One region of the Sphingomonas sp. P3_C6 genome, then DNA from elsewhere that is predicted to be linked to it. Evidence: predicted binding sites of a transcription regulator. Region 1 holds the regulator's gene; each other region holds the start of a gene.

Region 1 (4,974 bases):
GGGCTGTCGCGAGGCGCGACGATCAGGCTTGGGGCCCGGCTGATGCCGCCGCCCCAGCCGGCGGTGCCGGGGGCTTATGACTATGCCCGTGTTGCCTGGTTCGACGGGATCGGCGGCACCGGGCGCGGGTTCGGGCCTGTCACCATCGTCAGACCCGGAGCGTCGGGCGCGAGCGGCCTGCGGGAAAGGCTGTCGAAACATATCCAGGCGAGCGCGCCGGGTGGCGCCGGCGCCATCGCGGCGGCGCTGGCGACGGGGGACCAGGGCGGCATCTCGGAAGAGGATGCCGAGGCGATGCGGCGCTCCGGGCTTGCCCATCTGCTGTCGGTCAGCGGGTTGCATATCACCGCAGTGGTCGGCGCGGTCATGCTGCTGGTATTGCGCCTGCTGGCGCTCAGTCCGTGGCTCGCGCTGCGCTTTCGCCTGCCATTGATCGCCGCCGGAGCGGGAGCCGTGGCGGCGATCGGCTACACCCTGCTGACCGGCGCCGAGGTGCCGACGATCCGATCCTGCGTCGCCGCCCTGCTGGTGCTGGTCGCGATGGCGATGGGGCGGGAGGCGATCACCCTCAGGCTGGTCGCGGCGGGTGCGTTCATCGTGCTACTGCTCTTTCCCGAGGCACTGGCCGGGCCGAGCTTCCAGCTCTCCTTCGCCGCGGTGGCGGCGATCGTCGCGTTGCACGAGCATCCGCGGGTGAAGGCCTGGTTCGCGCCGCGCGAGCAGGCCTGGTGGCAGAAGTTCGGACGGACCTTGCTGTCGCTGCTGCTGACCGGCGTGGTGGTCGAGCTGTCGCTGATGCCGATCGCTTTGTTCCATTTTCACAAGGCCGGCATCTATGGCGCCCTCGCCAACATCGTCGCGATCCCGCTGACCACCTTCGTCACCATGCCGCTCGAAGCGCTGGCGCTGCTGTTCGACCTTGTCGGTATCGGCGCGCCCTTGTGGTGGCTCACGGCGCGCTCACTCGACCTGCTGCTGTGGATCGCCCATGCGACCGCCAGCATACCCGGATCGATCGCGGCACTGCCTGCGATGCCGGGCGGGGCGTTCGGGCTGATGGCATTTGGCGGGCTGTGGATCGCCTTATGGCGGACACGTTGGCGACGGCTCGGTACCGTACCATTCGCGATGGGCGCTGCCTGGGCGCTGACGACGCCGGCGCCTGACCTGCTCGTCACTGGCGATGGGCGGCATGTCGCCATTCGCACGCCGCGGAGTGGGCTCGCGCTGCTGCGCGAACGGGTCGGGGATTACACGTCGGACATGCTTGCCGAGAATAGCGGCGTGGATGGCGAGCCCTTGTTCCTGTCCGATCAGCCCGAGGCTCGCTGCAGCCGCGACCTGTGTCTGGTCGAGCAAAAGGCGGGCGGTCGGACTTGGCGAATCCTCGCAACACGGAGCGCCTATCTAGTGCCGGCGGGCGAGCTGATCGCGGCGTGCGGCACTGCCGATATCGTGGTCAGCGAACGCTGGCTGCCCGACGGATGTCGCCCGCGCTGGCTACGGCTCGACCGCGACATGCTGGCGAAGACCGGCGGGGTCGCGGTGACGCTTCGCACCGGCCATGTCGCCACCGTGCTGCAGCCGGGCGACCATCACCCCTGGCGGGTGACGGCGCCGGTGCCGGTCAGACGTAGCGGCGGAGCAGGCCGGCGAGCTTACCCTGCACGCGCACCTGATGCGGGGAATAGCGCTGCGGATCATAAGCGCGGTTCGCCGGATCGAGGCGGATCATCGCGCCTTCCTTCCGGAAATATTTGAGCGTCGCCTCGCTGTCGTCGATCAGCGCCACGACGATTTCGCCGTCGCGCGCTGTGTCGGCGCGGCGGATAAGGGCATAGTCGCCGTCGAGGATGCCGGCATCGACCATCGAGTCACCCGAGACTTCGAGCGCATAATGTTCGCCGCCGCCGAGCAGTGCGGCTGGCACCGCGAGCATCGACTGGCCCTCGAACGCCTCGATCGGGACGCCGGCCGCGATCCGGCCGTGCAGCGGGATCTCGATCACGTCGTTGGCAGGCTCGGGGATCTTCTTCACATTACCGGTAGGGGCGGGGCCGGCAGGGGCAGCCGCGGCGGCAGCAACGCTCTTGCGCGCGGCGACCTCGGGTCGTTCGGGCATGCGCAGCACTTCGAGCGCACGGGCGCGGTTGGGCAGGCGGCGGATAAACTTGCGTTCCTCCAGCGCGCTGATCAGGCGGTGGACGCCCGATTTGGACTTGAGGTCGAGCGCCTCCTTCATTTCCTCGAACGAGGGCGAAACGCCGCTCGCCTCGAGCCGGTCGTTGATGAAGCAGATCAGCTCGTGCTGCTTGCGGGTAAGCATCCCAATTCCTCCGTCGGAACAGACTGGGAACGTTTATGCAATGTTCCGCCGCTCTGTCAAGCCAAGGGTAGGATTTCCACCGGCTCGCCCGCATCGAGTGCCGGCGCGTTGGGTACGCGGACGATCAGGCAGTCGGCCCGGGCGAGGGTGAGGAGCATCGAGCTGTCCTGCGTGCCGGCGGCGAAGACATGGCCGTCGCGGGTGACGGCGCGCAGATAATCCTGGCGATGATCGTTCGCGGGCAGCGCATCGCCGAGGATCGCCGTGGCTGTCCGGGGAAAGGGATCGAGCGCGCCGGCCATGGTGGCGATCAGCGGGCGAAGGAACAGAAAGGCGGTGACGAAGGCCGAGACCGGATTGCCGGGCAGGCCGAGCACGACCGTGTCGCGCAGCCGGCCGGCCATCATCGGCTTGCCGGGGCGGAGTGCGATCCGCCAGAAATCGATGCTGCCGCCCGCCGCATCGAGCGCCGGGCGGACCAGGTCATGATCGCCGACCGAGGCGCCGCCGGTGGTGACGAGGATGTCGGCGTCCACTGCGGTGAAGGCTGCTGTGATGGTGTCTAGCCGGTCGGGCAGGATGCCGAGATCGATGATGTCGACCGGCAGATCGGCGAGCTGGGCGGCAATCATTGCCCCGTTCGATTCAGGCAGCGCCGCCTCGGTCAGGGCGCTGCCGGGTGCGACGAGTTCGTCCCCGGTCGCGACGATCGCGACACGCAGCCGGCGGCATACTGGGAGGGCGCCATGCCCGCCGGTCGCCGCCACGGCGATGCGCGCCGGGGTGAGACGCTCACCCCTGGCGACGAGCAGATCGCCGGTGGAGAAGTCGAGGCCCTTGCGGCGGACGTTCCGGCCCCGGGCGCGTGGCCCTTCGCCCGACAGCGTCATCCGGTCGCCGTCACGTGCGGCCTCTTCCTGGATCAGCACGGTATCGGCGCCCTCGGGCATCGCCGCGCCGGTGAAGATCCGGACCGTCTCGCCCGCGGCGACAACGCTGGAGAACGGGCTGCCGGCGGCGCTCTCGCCGATCACGGTAAATGGGCCGGGCAGGTCGGCGAAGCGGATCGCATAGCCATCCATCGCCGACAGGTCGCTGACCGGCTGAGTCCGCACGGCCATGATATCGGCCGCTGCCCAGCGACCGGCCGCGCTGCGGATCGGCACCGTCTCGGCCTCTACCGGCACGGCAAGGGCGAACAGGCGTGCCTGGGCTTCGGCGACGGGAATCAGGGGGGAGCGGGGTGGTTGGGTCACCCGCCCTCACTATCCGGCCGGAAGGGTCGGGTCGAGAGACCGGTCGCGCTACCCAAGTCGGGCGGTGATGCTATGCTCCGGCAGAGCTTGGCAAGATGAGGGTGAGAGCATGCGGTTCCTGAGCGGTCTCGGCCTATGGGCATTGTCTTTGCTGGCATTTGTGCCGGCCGGCGCCGAAACCATCGCCTTTACCGGTGCGCGCGTGATCGACGGCACGGGCAAGGCGCCGATCGCAAATGGAGTGGTGGTCGTAACCGACGGCAAGATCGTCGCCGTCGGCACCAGGGCACGCACCCCGGTCCCTGCCGGTGCCACCCGGATCGACGTGACCGGCAAGACGATCATGCCCGGCATCGTCAATGCGCATGGCCATCTGTTCTTCGACGCCAAATCGGCCGTTCCGGCGCGCACCCAGTTGACCGATCAACTTGCGCTCTATGCCCGGTACGGCGTCACCACCGTCTATAGCCTGGGCGATGACGGGGTGGAGACGGTGAAGCTGCGCGACGAGTTGCGCACCGCGCCCTTCGGTCCCGGCATGGCCCGGCTCTATGTCTCCGGCCCGGTGCTGACCGCCAGGACCGCCGAGGAAGGCCGCGCGACCGTGACGGCCAATGCGGCACGGGGCGTCGACATCATCAAGATCCGCCTCGAAGGGCCACCCGACGCGCCGATCCGCACCCCGGCCGTCTATGGCGCGATGATCGACCAGGCGCATCTCGACAAGCTGCGTATCGCCGTCCACATGTTCACCGCCGACGAGACCAAGGGTGTGGTCGATGCCGGCGCCGATATCCTGGCCCACAGCATCCGCGATCGTGATGCAGATCCGGAACTGATCGCCGCGATCAAGGCCAACGGCGTGGGCTATATCCCGACCCTGACCCGCGATCTTTCCGTGTTCGTCTATGAATCGACGCCCGATTTCGTGAGCGATCCCTTCTTCACCAAAGAGGCCGCCTATCGCGAGCCGCTTCAGCCGCTGCTCGACCCGGAGGCGCAGGCGAAAGTGAAGGCGAGCGCCAGCGCGCAGGCGATCAAGCCGGCGCTCGAACAGGCGAAGCGTAACCTGAAGCTGCTGTCCGATGCCGGCGTCCAGATCGCCATGGGCACCGACACGGGGGCGCCGACCGGGCGCTGGCAGGGCTATTTCGAACATCTGGAGATGCAGATGATGGTCGAGGCCGGGATGACCCCGGCAAAGGTGATCTTCGCTGCAACGGGGGGCGCGGCGAAGGTGATGCGGATCGACGATATGGTGGGCACGCTGCGACCGGGCCGTCAGGCCGACCTGCTGGTGCTCGGCGCCAACCCGCTGGCCGATATCCGCAACACGCACAGCCTGGAGCAGGTCTGGATCGCAGGACGCAAGCTGGACTGACATCTCCGATA
Region 2 (4,974 bases), on a different contig from region 1:
AGGCGATGTCGTAGAAGCGAAGTATTATAAATCCTGAGGTGCAGTAAAATATTTTTGTTGGGCTATGGAAAGTGAGTTTAAGCGCCTCACCCCAAACTCACAAAACTATCCATAACCCGCTTCCGCCCGGCGCTCTCGAAATCGATCTCCAGCTTGTTCCCCTCGATCTCCGCAATCTCCCCATAGCCAAACTTCTGGTGAAACACCCGCATCCCCACGCTCAGATCGTCACGCCCCTTGTTCCCGATACTCACCGCGCTCGCCCGAGCCTCCACCACCCGTGATGGCTCCCGCGTAAAAGTCCGGCTCGTGAACCCGCCGCCATTCGGCATCACCCCCGCCGCGCGCTGCCACCCCGGCCCACGCCCGGTCCCGCGGCCCACATCGGCAAAGGGATCGGCGCGTTCGGACCAGTTGGCGCGCCACAGGCTTTCGCCGCCGCTCATCGAATTCTCTTCCTCGATATGCGGCTTGGGCAGCTCGCCGACGAAGCGGCTCGGGATGCTCGATGTCCACTGGCCATAGATGCGGCGATTGGCAGCGTGCAGGATGAACGCTTTCCGCCGGGCGCGCGTAATCGCGACATAGGCGAGGCGGCGTTCCTCCTCCAGCGACGCGAGCCCGCCCTCGTCGAGCGAGCGTTGCGACGGGAACAGCCCTTCCTCCCAGCCGACCAGGAAGACGGTGTCATACTCAAGGCCCTTGGCGGCGTGGATCGTCATGATCGTCACCTTGGCCTCGCCCGCCTGCGCCTCATTGTCCATCACCAGGCTGACATGCTCCAGGAAGGCCCCGAGATTCTCATACTCCTCCATCGCGCGGACGAGCTCGGTCAAATTCTCCAGCCGCCCGGCTGCCTCGGCCGATTTCTCGTTCTGCCACAGGGCGGTATAGCCGCTCTCGTCGAGGATCTGGCGGGCCAGCTCGGGATGGGGCAGCTCGCCCGCCATGCTACGCCAGCGCGCCATGTCGCCGACGAGATTGCCGAGCGCCCGGCGGGCGGCCCCGGTCAGCTCGTCGGTGTCGAGGATCCGCGCGGCGGCAACGGTCAGCGGCACGCCCTCGGCGCGGGCGAGCTGGTGGACCTTCTGCACCGCCTTGTCGCCAAGGCCGCGCTTCGGCGTGTTGACGATCCGTTCGAAGGCGAGGTCGTCGGCCGGCTGCGCGACGACGCGCAGATAGGCGATGGCATCGCGGATCTCGAGCCGTTCGTAGAAGCGCTGCCCGCCCAGGATCTTGTGCGGCAGGCCGATGGTGATGAAGCGTTCTTCGAACTCGCGCGTCTGGTGCTGCGCGCGGACCAGGATGGCGATGTCGTCGAGGCTCTTGCCGGCGCGCTGGCAGGATTCGATCTCCTCGCCGACCCGCCGCGCTTCCTCCGGGCCGTCCCATACGCCGAGCACACGCACCTTCTCGCCATCGCTCGCGTCGGTCCAGAGCGACTTGCCGAGCCGGCCGCTGTTATTGGCGATCACGCCCGATGCCGCGGCCAGGATGTGCGGGGTGGAGCGGTAATTCTGCTCCAGCCGGATCACCTTCGCGCCGGGGAAATCCTTCTCGAACTTCAGGATATTCTCCACCTGTGCCCCGCGCCAGGAATAGATCGACTGGTCGTCGTCGCCGACGCAGCAGATGTTCTTGCGCTCCTGCGCGAGCAGGCGGAGCCAGAGATACTGGACGCTGTTGGTGTCCTGATATTCGTCCACCATGATATATTTGAAGCGGCGCTGATAATCGGCGAGCACGTCGCGGTCGCGCTTCAGGATGGTCAGCATGTGGAGCAGCAGGTCGCCGAAATCGCAGGCGTTGAGCGCCTTCAGCCGGGCCTGATACTGCGCATACATCTCGCGGCCCCGGCCATTGGCGTAGAGCTCGCTTTCGCCGGCGTCGATGTCGGCGGGGGTGAGGCCCTTGTTCTTCCACTGGTCGATCAGCCCGGCGAGTTGCCGCGCCGGCCAGCGCTTCTCGTCCAGATCGGCGGCGAGGATCAGCTGCTTCAGCAGGCGGAGCTGATCGTCGGTGTCGAGGATGGTGAAGTTGCTCTGCAGCCCGACCAGCTCGGCATGGCGGCGCAGCATCTTCGCGCCGATCGCGTGGAAGGTGCCGAGCCAGGGCATGCCCTCCACCGCATCGCCGACCAGCCGCCCGACCCGGTCGCGCATCTCCCGCGCCGCCTTGTTGGTGAAGGTGACCGACAGGATCTCCGACGGCCAGGCCTTCCGCGTGAACAGCAGGTGCGCCAGCCGCGCGGTGAGCGCCGCCGTCTTGCCCGTGCCGGCGCCGGCAAGCACGAGCACCGGCCCCTCGGTGGTGAGCACGGCCTCACGCTGCGGGGTGTTGAGACCCTGGATATAGGGCGGGTCGTTAGGCGAGGGCGCGGGGAGAGTCATCAGTGAACAGGTAGGGAACGCGGACGCGGGGAGCAAGCGCGCTTAAACTCCCTCTCCCGGRGGGAGAGGGAAGGGGCCCAAGCGAAGCTTGGGAAGGGTGYGGGTGATTTTGAAGTCCCGCTTGCCAATCACCCTCACCCTCCCATTGCTCCGCAATGGGCCCCTCCCTCTCCCGCTGGGAGAGGGGATTAAGTGCAAACTCCCTTGCTCATGAGGAAGACATTCGCCCCGTTTCTCCTCGTCACCCTTCTACGGCGACGATGAATCGTAGGAAGTCGTATCGATGATTTTACGGCGAACTCCGCTCATCGGCGGCAGGAGCCGCAGCTATCTATGACGGCCGGCTCGCCAAGCCTGACGCGCCCCGGCGAAGGGAACAAGACGGCAAGGGTACTGGCGGAGTCGCCATCCCGTCGCTATGTGCGCGGCGCAATGCGGGGGCGGCCAGTCGGGGAAACCGGCGGTTGCAGAGAGGCCTGCGTCCCTTGTCGACTCCTCTCCGTAACCTCCATCTCTCACCCTGTGTCATCAACCTGTCACATAAGCGCGCAAAGCGGTTTTACCATGGCAACGATAGTTTCAGCGCTCCCCGAGTCGGTCGAGCGCCCGTCAAGCGGGCCCCGGCTCGACCAGTCGATGCACCCCGCCGGGCGCTGGCTGTTCCTCGCGGTGCTGGTGGGCGGACTCGCCTATGCCGGGTTCAGCATCTTCGCCGACACCGCGGAAGTCGGCGAGCAGATGGCGACGGGGGTGTTCCTGTTCCTCGGCCTCGCGCTGCTGATCGCGCTGGGCTTCGAGTTCGTTAATGGTTTTCACGACACCGCCAATGCCGTCGCCACGGTGATCTACACCAATTCCATGCCGGCCCATCTGGCGGTCGTGTGGTCCGGCTTCTTCAATTTCCTCGGCGTGATGTTCTCCAGCGGCGCGGTCGCCTATTCGATCATCACGCTGCTGCCGGTCGACCTGATCCTTCATGTCGGCAGCAATGCCGGGTTCGCGATGATCTTCGCGCTGCTGCTCGCGGCGGTACTGTGGAACCTCGCGACCTGGTATGTCGGTCTGCCCAATTCCTCCAGCCACGCGCTGATCGGCTCTATCCTGGGCGTCGGTTTCGCCAACCAGCTCCTGTCGGCCAGCCAGGGCGGCACCTCGGGCGTCGACTGGAGCCAGGCCTACAAGATCCTGACCGGCCTGTGGATGGCGCCGCTGATCGGCTTCTTCGCCGCGATGCTGCTGCTGTTCGCGATGAAGCTCGTGCTGCGCAACCCGAAGCTCTACAGCGAGCCGGAGGCCAATGCGCCGCCGCCACGCGGCATCCGCGCGCTGCTGATCGCGACCTGCACCGCCGTCTCCTTCGCCCATGGCGGCAATGACGGGCAGAAGGGCATGGGCCTGATCATGCTGATCCTGATCGGCTGCGCCCCGACCGCCTATGCGCTGAACCGCACCATGCCGGAAAGTGCGACGCCGGCCTTTGTCGCCAGCGCCACCTCGGCCGCGAGCGCATTCGGCGCACATGCCGGTCCCGCCGGCGCCAATGGCGACGTGACCGTCGCGCGCGAGACGCTGACTCACGCCCTCCAGGCCAAGAAGGCGAACAGCCCCGAGGTCTATGCCGCGGCTGCCACGCTGTCGCGTGACGTCAGCCAGCGTATCGGCGGCTATGGCTCGCTGGAAAAGGTGCCGGCCGCCGCGACGCCGAACCTGCGCAACGACATGTATCTGGTGCTCGATTCGACGCGGCTTGCGACCAAGGACAAGGACGCAGCGGCAAAGACCTTCTCCGAACCCGAGCTCAAGTCGATCAGCGCCTATCAGGCCAATCTCGAACAGGGCACGCGCTACATCCCGCTCTGGGTGAAGATCACCGTGGCGCTGGCGCTCGGCCTCGGCACGATGGTCGGCTGGAAGCGCATCGTCGTCACGGTGGGTGAACGGATCGGCAAGACCCACCTGACCTATGGCATGGGCGCCTCGGCCGAACTCGTCGCCGCCGGCACGATTTTCGCCGCCGAGCATTACGGCCTGCCGGTCTCGACCACCCACATCCTGACCAGCGGCGTCGCCGGCGCATCGGTGGCGAACGGCGCCGGCCTGCGCGCCCGGACCATCGCCAGCATGGCGCTCGCCTGGGTCATGACCCTCCCGGCCGCGATGCTGCTGGCCGGCGGCCTCTACTGGCTGATGCTGACGCTGCTGGATACCTTCGCCACGCGTTGATTTTTCCTCTCCTTCTGAACTCCCTCTCCCAGCGGGAGAGGGAAGGGGCCCAAGCGAAGCTTGGGAAGGGTGAGGGCGAACGTGGTTTGTCCATTCATCCGTCACCCTCACCCTCCCACTCGGCTGCGCCGAGCGGGCCCCTCCCTCTCCCAAGGGGAGAGGTGTAAGCGGAAGAGAGAATAGTTTCTTGACCGGAAGGATCGCACACGCGAACCACCGATCATGACGTCGCTCCCCATGACCGCGCACAAGCGCGTCCTGCTCGCCAGCCTGATCGGGACCTCGGTCGAGTTCTACGATTTCTACATCTACGCGACGGCCGCTGCGCTCGTCTTCGGGCCGCTGTTCTTCCCGGCCGAGG
Region 3 (4,974 bases), on a different contig from region 1:
CGGCGAACCAGGGGCGCTGGGCCAGCTCGGATTCGACATAATCGAGATGCACGTCGATCATCGGCTGGATTCGTTTCGCGACCTTCCTGCCGAGGAACGGGATGCGGTTGACGACAAGCTTCACCAGCAACGGCGGCATCAGCGATCCTTCCGCATAGTGAAGGAACTGGCGGTAGCGGAGCACGGAATCCCGGTGCGGAAGCGGGCCGAGCTGGCCGTCGGCCTTTTCGACGAGATAATCGATGATCGCGCCGGTCTCGGCGATGACCCGGCCATCGTCGGTGTCCTCGATCACGGGGGACTTGCCGAGCGGATGGACCTTTTTCAGCTCGGGCGGGGCAAGCATCGTCTGCTTGTTCCGCTCATAGCGCCTGACCTCATAGGGCATGCCGAGCTCCTCGAGCATCCACAGGATGCGTTGCGAGCGGGAGTTTTCGAGGTGATGGACGATGATCGTCACGGCGATCCTCTCTCTATATGTCGTTATGCGCCGACCATAACCATGCCGCCGCCGGGAAATCCACGGACTCGTCCGAACGATGATGGGCGATGACCGATTCGATCCTGCCCAGCATCGCGTCTCGCTCCTCGATCGGCGCCTGGCGGAGCAGGGGCGCGGCCGGACCGATCCGCTGGAAGAAGCTCAGCGCATCAGCGACCGGATCGATCCCGTGTCCGGCGCGATAGGGAAAATCGACCGGCCTGGCCTCGACCCGCGACCACCCTGCTTCGGTGAGTAGCGGACGCACGAAATCGGGGTCGGCAAAGGCGAAAGGACCTGGAGCATAGCCGGTCGCAGGCGGCGGCACCTTCCCGATGGCAGCCGACACCAGTTCGGTCGCCCATGGATTGAGCGCAGCGCTCCTGAAACAGGAGAAAACGAAACCGGCACCCGGTACGGTGCCGCGCCGCAGTGCGGAGAAGGCCGCAATCGGATCGGGGAAAAACATCACGCCGTGCCGCGAGACGAGCAGGTCGACCGGCGCCAGTCCGGCGAGATGATCCTCAGCCGGACCACAGCGGAAGGAAAGATTGCCCAGATCACGCGCCCGCTCGGTCGCGATGCCGATCAGCGATGGCGAGATATCGACCCCGGCGATCTGCCGGTCCGGCAGCGCCCGGGCCGTCGCGATGCTCGTCGCGCCCGCGCCGCAGCCGATATCGACGATCGTCGTACTGCCCGTAGCCGCCATGTCGAGGATCGCAGCATTGAGGTGGACCGCGAGCCCGGCAAGGCAGCTATCGGTCCGTTGCCACTCATCGGCTCAGACATCGCCTACAGGACCGGACCAGTCGTTCGCGCTCGTCATGCCTTTGACCCTCTGCCTGCCCGTGACCTGGAGAGCCGCGAGTCCGCCCCGCCCTATCCCGCCGCGGCAGCGCATGCCATCGGCAAGGCCTTGGCCGGGCTCCGGACGCCGAAATATGAAAGGCCCGCCGACGCGGGCGGGCCTTTCCAGGTTTTGCGACGGGAAACGCCGCGCGAAGTCAGGTCTCAGAGATCGTCGGTATCGTCCTCAGGCTCGGGCCCAGCCATCATCTCTTCGGCGACCTTGTCGGTACGGGCACGTATCGCCTTTTCCAGGCGATCGGCCATTTCGGGATTCTCCTTGAGGAAATTCTTCGAATTCTCACGGCCCTGCCCGATGCGTACGCTGTCGTAGCTGAACCAGGCGCCCGATTTCTCGACCAGCCCGGCCTTCACGCCGAGGTCGAGGATCTCGCCGATCTTGGACACGCCCTGGCCGTACATGATATCGAATTCGACCTGCTTGAACGGCGGCGCGACCTTGTTCTTGACGACCTTCACCCGGGTGGTGTTGCCGATGATTTCCTCGCGATCCTTGATCTGGCCGGTGCGGCGGATGTCGAGGCGGACCGAGGCGTAGAATTTCAGTGCGTTGCCGCCCGTCGTGGTCTCCGGGTTGCCGTACATCACGCCGATCTTCATGCGCAGCTGGTTGATGAAGATCACCATGCAGCGCGAGCGGCTGATCGAGCCGGTCAGCTTGCGCAGCGACTGCGACATCAGGCGCGCCTGAAGGCCGACATGGCTGTCGCCCATCTCGCCCTCGATTTCCGCGCGGGGAACGAGCGCAGCGACGGAGTCGACCACCAGCACGTCGATCGCGTTGGAACGGACGAGCGTATCGACGATTTCGAGCGCCTGCTCGCCGGTGTCGGGCTGCGACACTATCAGCTCGTCGATATTGACGCCCAGCTTCTTGGCATAGACCGGGTCGAGCGCATGCTCGGCATCGACGAACGCCGCGGTGCCCCCGGTCTTCTGCGCCTCGGCGATGACGTGCAACGCGAGCGTGGTCTTGCCCGAGCTTTCCGGCCCGTAGATCTCGATCACGCGGCCGCGCGGCAGGCCACCGACGCCGAGCGCGATGTCGAGCCCGAGCGAGCCGGTCGAGATCGCCTCGACCTGCATGGTTTCCTTCGAGCCAAGCCGCATGGCCGAGCCCTTGCCGAATGCGCGGTCGATCTGTGCGAGCGCCGCGTCGAGTGCCTTGGCGCGCTCTGAGCTCGCCTTGTCGTTGGAGACTGCCATTTTGTTGTCGATGACCTTCAAAGATGCCGCCATTGGGAGCCTCCGTCGCTAAACCGATGTGCCGACGCATTCAATGCGTGTTGGAAGCTTCGTACATAGTTTGTTCCACAAGAACAAGAGCGGAACAGCATTTTTGTTCTCATTTTGTTTTAATCACCCGCCCGCGCCTCTTTTATGCGGGCATCGTCGTTCCGGCTTGCCGGGACGGACGCCGCAGGCAATGCTCCGCGCATGACCACGGACTTCATCGCCGGCCTGCCCAAGACCGAGCTCCACCTCCATATCGAGGGCAGCCTCGAGCCGGAGCTGATGTTCGCGCTGGCGACGCGCAACAATATCGCGATCCCCTATGCCAGCGTGGAGGAGGTTCGCGCCGCCTACAGCTTCTCCCGCCTGCAGGATTTCCTCGACATCTATTATGCCGGCGCCAACGTGCTGCAGACCGAGCAGGATTTCCGCGATCTCGCCATCGCCTATTTCGATCGCGCCGCGGCCGACGGGGTCGTTCACGCCGAGATCATGTTCGATCCCCAGACCCATACCGATCGCGGCATCCCCTTCGGCACCGTGATCGAAGGGCTGCTCTCCGGCATGGCCGACGCGAAGGCGCGTCACGGCATGACGTCGAAGCTGATCCTGTCCTTCCTGCGCCATCTCGACGAGGATGCCGCCTTCGCCACGCTGGAGGCGGCCGAACCCTGGCTCGACCGGATCGACGCGGTCGGCCTCGATTCGTCCGAACTCGGCCACCCGCCCGAGAAGTTCGCCCGGGTGTTCGCCGCGGCCCGCACCAGGGGCCTGCGCCTCGTCGCCCATGCCGGCGAGGAAGGCCCGCCCGATTATGTCTATCAGGCGCTCGACCTGCTCGGGGTCGACCGGCTCGATCATGGCAATCGCAGCCTGGAGGATCCCGTCCTCACCGCCCGCCTCGCCCGCACCGGCATGACCCTGACGGTCTGCCCCTTGTCCAACCTGAAGCTGTGCGTGGTCGACGACATGGCCGATCATCCGATCGACCGGATGCTCCGCGCCGGCCTGCGCGCCACGATCAACTCGGACGATCCAGCCTATTTCGGCGGCTATATTGCCGACAATTACCGGGCGGCGGCATCGGCGCGCGGGCTCGACCGCGACGATCTGGCGCTGCTCGCGCGCAACTCGTTCCTCGGCTCCTTCCTGCCGGACGATGCGGTGGCCACGCATCTCGCCAGACTGGACGCCTATATGGAGGCGCACCGATGACCGTCTTCACCGAGATCCCGCACGAGGACTTCGTCTCGGCGGTCCGCGCGCTCGCCGTGCAATTGGCCGGGGATGACTGGAAGCCCGATTTCATCATCGGCATCGGGCGCGGCGGCCTGTCGCCGGCGGTCTATCTCAGCCATGCGACCGGCATGCAGATGCTGTCGGTCGATTATTCGAGCCAGGTGAAGGATTTCGCCGACGAGCCGCTGACCAGGCTCGCCGCTCGCACCCGTGCCGGCGAACGGCTGCTGTTCCTCGACGACATCAACGATTCGGGCCGCACCATCGGCCATCTGCGCGAGGTGTTGAACGCCGCCGGCGCGGTGCCCGGCAGCATCCGCTTCGCCACGCTGATCGACAATGTCAGCTCGGCGCAGAAGGTGGACTATCGTGCGCGCACGATCGACCGGCGCATCGACAAGGACTGGTTCGTCTTCCCCTGGGAAGCGGTCGCCCCGGCCCAGTCTCTGGCCGAGGATGCGGCGGCCGTGCCGGAACGGATTGCCTGAAAAACCCTCTCCCATCGGGAGAGCGACGTTACGCCAGCGAATCGAGCGCCTTCGCCACCGCGTCCATCGTGAAGGGCTTGGGCAAGGTCGGCCGGTCGCGATACGCCTCGGCCAGGCTGTCGGCCGATCCGCCAGTGGCGAAGATATAGGGAATGCCCTTCGCGCTCAGCGCATCCGCGATCGGCCAGCTCTTCTCACCGGCGCGCAGGTTCACATCGAGGATCGCCGCGTCGATGCCGCCCGCCTCGACCAGCGCGAGCGCATCGGCGACATTATCGGCAGTGCCGACCATCGTCTTGCCGAGGACGTCGAGGAAATCCTCCAACATCATCGCGATCAGGGGTTCGTCCTCGACGATGAGGATATTGCTCGGCGCAGTCATCACTGCCCCATAGTATCCCGCGCCCATTGCCGCCAAGTCATTTCGCGGCCAGCACGTCCCGCGCCGCCTCCGCAAGCTGTTGAACCGAGAAGGGTTTCGCGAGGAAGGAGACATTGTCCAGGTCGATCGACTTGCGCAGCTGCTCCTCGGCATAGCCCGACATGAACAGGATCGGCAGGTCGGGATAGCGCGCGCGGACCTGGCGGACCATGGTCGGCCCGTCCATCACCGGCATGACGACGTCGGAGATCAACAGGTCGGGCCGCTCGTTCCGGCTCAGC
Region 4 (4,974 bases), on a different contig from region 1:
ATCGCTCCTTCGGGCCCGGTCAGATGCTCCTGCCCGACGACATCCTCCAGCCGCTGCGGCCGCAATCGGTCGGCAAGCGGCGCATTCTCGGCAAGCGCCTCGCGGGAAGGTGGATCATGGGTGGCAAAAAGGTCGGCCATGCGCGGAACATAGGGTGGACGGGCACATGGTGCCACCCCGGTGAGGCATCATCGCGTTCCCGAAAAAATCCCCCTTGTCAAAACCGACTCAAGATATATCTTGGAGCAATCGTGATACACAAAGAGGAAAACCGATAATGTTTCATCATCATATGCGCGGCCGCGATTGCGGCCCACGGGGCGGGCGCTTCAGCCGCGGCCCCTTCTCCTTCCAGTGGGAAGTGCATGGCCATGGCGAACGCGGCGGCCGCAGTCGGCGCATGTTCGACGGCAGCGAGCTTCGCCTCGTCCTGCTCAAGCTGATCGAGGAGCAGCCGCGCCACGGCTACGACCTGATCCGCGACATCGAGGAGCGCACCGGCGGAGCCTATGCGCCAAGCCCCGGCGTGATCTACCCGACCCTGACCATGCTCGACGACATGGGCCTGATCGAGGAGCAGAAGTCGGAAGGCTCGAAGAAGCTCTACGCGATCACCAATGCCGGCAAGGCACTGCTCACCGAGCGCGAGGAAGAGGTGGAGGCGCTGTTCGCCCGGCTCGAGGATCTCGGATCGATGCGTGAACGCACCAGTGGCGGTCCGGTCCGCCGGGCCATGGGCAATCTCAAGGCGGTGCTTCAGCAGAAGCTTGGCGAGCATGAGGTCGATGGCGACACGCTGCACCATATCGCGGCGCTGATCGACGAGGCTGCCCAGAAGATCGAGCGGCTGAAATGAGCGTCTCGGTCGCCCGGGTGCCGACCCAGTCGGCCAGCCGCTATCTCCAGCAACTCGCCAAGCACTGGAGCCACAAGATGACGGTCGTGTTCTCTCCCGAGGAGGGCACGATCGACTTCCCCAACGGCAGTAGGCTGGAGATGCAGGCGGACAGCGAAAGCCTGGACGTCGTGCTGACCGTGCCAGACGATGCCGAGGACGAGCGGATGCGCGGCGTCGTCGCGAGCCATCTCGACCGCTTCGCCTTCCGCGAGGCGCCGCTCACCTTCGACTGGCGGACGCCGTAATTTCCCTCTCCCGGCGGGAGAGGGAGGGAGCGCGTAGCGCGGAAGGGTGAGGGCGACATGCCATTCAGCCCAACCCCGCGCCACATTCGTCTCGACCCCGAAGGCTGGTCGCACTCCGGCAGCCGGAGGGTTATTTCCCTCGCCGAGCCAGTACCGCGAGATAGGTATCGAGCACCGCCTGGTTGACCGTTTCCCAACGATAGCCGGCGGCCTTGGCGTGTCCGGCCTCGCCGGCGGCATGGCGGAACGCGTCGTCTTCGCAGAAGCGTCGAAGCGCATCGGCATAGCCCTTGATGTCGGTCGGATCGACGATCAGACCGGTGACCCCGTCGTCGATCAGGCCGACCGCGCCGGAAGCGTGGGCCGCCACCACCGGGACTTTCGCTGCCATTGCCTCCAGCGTCACATTGCCGAAGGTCTCGGTCACGCTCGGGTTGAAGAACACATCCATGGAGGCGACCGCACGGCCAAGGTCATCGCCCGACTGGAAGCCGGCGAACACGGCGTCCGGAATCTCCTGGGCGAACCAGTCGCGTGCCGGGCCTTCGCCCACCACCAATGTCTTGTGCCGGACGCCGAGCGCGTCGAGCGCGTGCATCGCGTCGGCGAACACGTCGAGGCCCTTTTCCTTCACCAGCCGGCCGAGAAACCCGATCGCGATCTCGTCGTCGGCGATGCCCAGGCTTCGGCGCCATTCGAGGCTACGCCGGTCGGGGTTGAAGCGATCGTGATTCACCCCGCGCGACCAGCGCGAGATATGGGACGTCACGCCCCAGTCGCGCAGGATCTCGCCCATCATCTGGCTCGGCGCGAGCACCTCGTCGACGCGCGAATAGAATTTGCGCTGCGCATTGATGATGATCGGTTCGAGGAAGCCGATGCCGTAATAGCGGACATAGGTCTCGAACCGCGTGTGGTAGGACGCGACCGAGGCGATGCCGTTCCGCTCTGCATAACGTACCGCGGCATGCCCCAGCCAGTCGGGTGCGGAGACATGGATCAGGTTCGGCGCGAAGGCGTCGACATCCCGCCGGGTCTTTGCGGGCATGCCGCGCGCGAGCTTGTACTCCGCCCGCCCGCCGGGCAGCTTGATCGAGGGCACGCTGACGAGGTCGCCGGTCGCCGCGAAGGCGGGGCGTCGGCTGGTCGGGGAATAGACGCGCACCGTCGCGCCCTGCTTAAGGAGATGGCCGACAAGAAGGTTGAGAGCCTGATTCGCGCCGTCGCGCGTATAATTATAGTTGCCGCTGAACAGCGCGACGCGGAGGTCTTTCGCTTGCATGGCGGGCGCATAGACCCGCCGGAGCGAAACGCCAATCTCCCTGCGCGCCAAGTATGACTTTATGTTTCTGGCCGGTGCGGTCGGAATGAGGGGGCCAATCGTTTGTCCGGACGAGCCGACAACCACATCATTCCCGATAGTCGGCGCGACGCATGATGATATCGGCGGGCAACGTCGTTCTTCAGATGCTAGGCCGTGGCGATGCCTCTATGGTGCGCGCAAGGAGACCTTCATGACCGACCTGTCCGATTTTCCGATTACGAAGCGCTGGCCCGCGCAGCATCCCGACCGGATCCAGCTCTATTCACTGCCGACGCCGAACGGGGTGAAGGCATCGATCATGCTCGAGGAGACCGGGCTGGCCTACGAGGCGCACCTCGTCGATTTCGCGACGAATGACCAGAAATCCCCGGAATTCGTGTCGCTCAACCCGAACGGCAAGATCCCGGCGATGATCGACCCCACCGGCCCCGGCGGCAAGCCGCTCGGCCTGTTCGAAAGCGGTGCGATCCTGCTGTATCTCGCCGGAAAGACGGGCAAGTTCATCCCCAACAACCCCACCGGCCGCTGGGAGGCGACTCAATGGGTGATGTTCCAGATGGGCGGTGTCGGGCCGATGTTCGGGCAGCTCGGTTTCTTCAACAAGTTCGCCGGCAAGGACTGGGAGGATAAACGCCCGCTCGGTCGTTATGTCGATGAATCTAAGCGCCTGCTCGGCGTGATGGACGCGGCGCTGGCGGGCAAGGACTGGTTTCTCGGCGACGAATATACCATTGCCGACATCTCGATGCTCGGCTGGGTGCGCAACCTGATCGGCTTCTACGAAGCGCGCGATCTGGTCGGTTTCGACGATTTCAGGAATGTCTCCGCGTGGCTTGAGCGCGGGCTGGCGCGCCCTGCGGTGCAGCGCGGCCTGACTATCCCCGCAAAGCCGGCCTGATCCACCGCCTGGCCTGACCCTATAACGTCACCCCGGACTTTTTCCCGGGGTCCATGGCTGCCCAACCGCAACGACTGTGGGCCCGCGGAAGCATGGATGCCGGAACAAGTCCGGCATGACGAGGTGGGGGTGCGTGGAAAAGTTTGTTCCCCTCCCGTTCCTTTTTCGTTAAAGCCTCCAAATGGCAAAACCCCAGAAGCGCTATGTCTGCCAGGCCTGCGGATCGGTCGCGAACCGCTGGGCCGGGCAGTGTGCCGATTGTGCGGAGTGGAATAGCCTGGTCGAGGAAGTGGGCGGCACCGTCACGCCGTTCCAGGCCAAGCACAACCTCCAGTCGGGCGGCCGCTCGGTCACGATGGTCGGGCTCGACGCCGATATCGCGCTGCCCGAACGCATGCCGAGCGGCATTGCCGAGCTCGACCGCGCGCTCGGGGGCGGTTTCGTCGAGGCATCGGCGACGCTCATCGGCGGCGACCCCGGCATCGGCAAGTCGACGCTGTTGCTCCAGGCGGCGGCTAAGATGGCGCTTGCCGGCCTGCCGGTCGCCTATGTCTCGGGCGAGGAAGCGGCCGATCAGGTTCGCCTGCGCGCGCGCCGGCTCGGTCTCGGCAATGCCCCGGTTCAGCTCGCCGCGGCGACTTCGACCCGCGATATCCTGACGACCCTGGGGCAGGGCCGGGCGCCGGCCCTGCTGGTGATCGATTCGATCCAGACCATGCATTCCGACCTGATCGAGGGCGCTCCCGGCACCGTCAGCCAGGTTCGCGCCTCGGCGCAGGAACTGATCCGCTTTGCCAAGGAGCGCGGCACCGCTGTGGTCCTGGTCGGACACGTCACCAAGGACGGCAGCATCGCCGGCCCCCGCGTGCTCGAACATATGGTCGATACGGTGCTCAGCTTCGAAGGCGAACGCAGCCATCAATATCGCATCCTCCGCGCGATCAAGAACCGCTTTGGCGGCACCGATGAGATCGGCGTGTTCGCCATGGTTGCGGAGGGGCTGGCCGAAATCTCCAACCCCAGCGCACTGTTCCTGACTCAGCGCGACGAGGGCGTTACCGGCACCACCGTCTTCCCCGCGCTCGAGGGCACCCGGCCGGTTCTGGTCGAGATCCAGGCGCTGGTCGTCCGCCTCGCCAGCGGCGCCACCCCGCGCCGTGCCGTGGTCGGTTGGGACTCGGGGCGACTGGCGATGGTCCTCGCGGTGCTGGAGGCGCGGTGCGGCCTCAGTTTCTCGGCGTGCGAAGTCTATCTCAACATCGCCGGCGGCTACCGGGTGCAGGATCCCGCTGCCGATCTGGCGGTGGCTGCGGCGCTCGTCTCGGCCCTGTCGGAGCGGCCGGTGCCGTCGGATGCCGTCGCGTTCGGCGAGATCGCGCTGTCGGGCGAGATTCGCCCGGTCGCCCATGGCGCGCTCAGGCTCAAGGAATCGGGCAAGCTCGGCTTCGAGCGGGCGCTGGTGCCCGCGGCCATCACCAATGACAAGTCGCCATTGAAGCTGTCGGGATTCCGTACCCTCGGTCAGTTCGTTGACCATATGCTGGGCCGCGGGTAGCGCTGGGCGCCGAAGACACCTACCTGCCAATCGTGCCGGGCGGAAACGGGGCTT

The links. Region 1 encodes LexA, which represses DNA repair genes until DNA is damaged. Its sites were predicted from a motif close to GTTCCNCNCTTGTTCT; they were not measured.
Region 2: a site for LexA is predicted at 2,394-2,409, ahead of AC1DT7_RS15075 (ATP-dependent helicase). Genes of this name have one in related genera too.
Region 3: a site for LexA is predicted at 2,668-2,683, ahead of recA (recombinase RecA). Genes of this name have one in related genera too.
Region 4: a site for LexA is predicted at 3,511-3,526, ahead of radA (DNA repair protein RadA). Genes of this name have one in related genera too.

What each region holds. Positions count from the first base shown of each region.
Region 1 covers NZ_JBFUHB010000018.1:459-5,432, reverse strand. The annotation lists partial or broken gene AC1DT7_RS16380 (ComEC/Rec2 family competence protein) at 1-1,656, shown strand, start outside; gene lexA (transcriptional repressor LexA) at 1,628-2,326, opposite strand; gene AC1DT7_RS16370 (molybdopterin molybdotransferase MoeA) at 2,383-3,582, opposite strand; gene AC1DT7_RS16365 (amidohydrolase family protein) at 3,692-4,963, shown strand.
Region 2 covers NZ_JBFUHB010000015.1:50,626-55,599, reverse strand. The annotation lists gene AC1DT7_RS15080 (NACHT domain-containing protein) at 1-2, shown strand, start outside; gene AC1DT7_RS15075 (ATP-dependent helicase) at 87-2,390, opposite strand; gene AC1DT7_RS15070 (inorganic phosphate transporter) at 2,955-4,613, shown strand; gene AC1DT7_RS15065 (MFS transporter) at 4,836-4,974, shown strand, end outside.
Region 3 covers NZ_JBFUHB010000002.1:169,026-173,999, reverse strand. The annotation lists gene AC1DT7_RS04220 (glutathione S-transferase family protein) at 1-460, opposite strand, end outside; gene AC1DT7_RS04215 (class I SAM-dependent methyltransferase) at 474-1,193, opposite strand; gene recA (recombinase RecA) at 1,496-2,590, opposite strand; gene AC1DT7_RS04205 (adenosine deaminase) at 2,789-3,799, shown strand; gene AC1DT7_RS04200 (phosphoribosyltransferase) at 3,796-4,311, shown strand; gene AC1DT7_RS04195 (response regulator) at 4,340-4,693, opposite strand; gene AC1DT7_RS04190 (hybrid sensor histidine kinase/response regulator) at 4,731-4,974, opposite strand, start outside.
Region 4 covers NZ_JBFUHB010000023.1:37,481-42,454, reverse strand. The annotation lists gene AC1DT7_RS18460 (replication-associated recombination protein A) at 1-140, opposite strand, end outside; gene AC1DT7_RS18455 (PadR family transcriptional regulator) at 278-856, shown strand; gene AC1DT7_RS18450 (DUF2218 domain-containing protein) at 853-1,143, shown strand; gene AC1DT7_RS18445 (glycosyltransferase family 4 protein) at 1,274-2,425, opposite strand; gene AC1DT7_RS18440 (glutathione binding-like protein) at 2,658-3,365, shown strand; gene radA (DNA repair protein RadA) at 3,547-4,920, shown strand.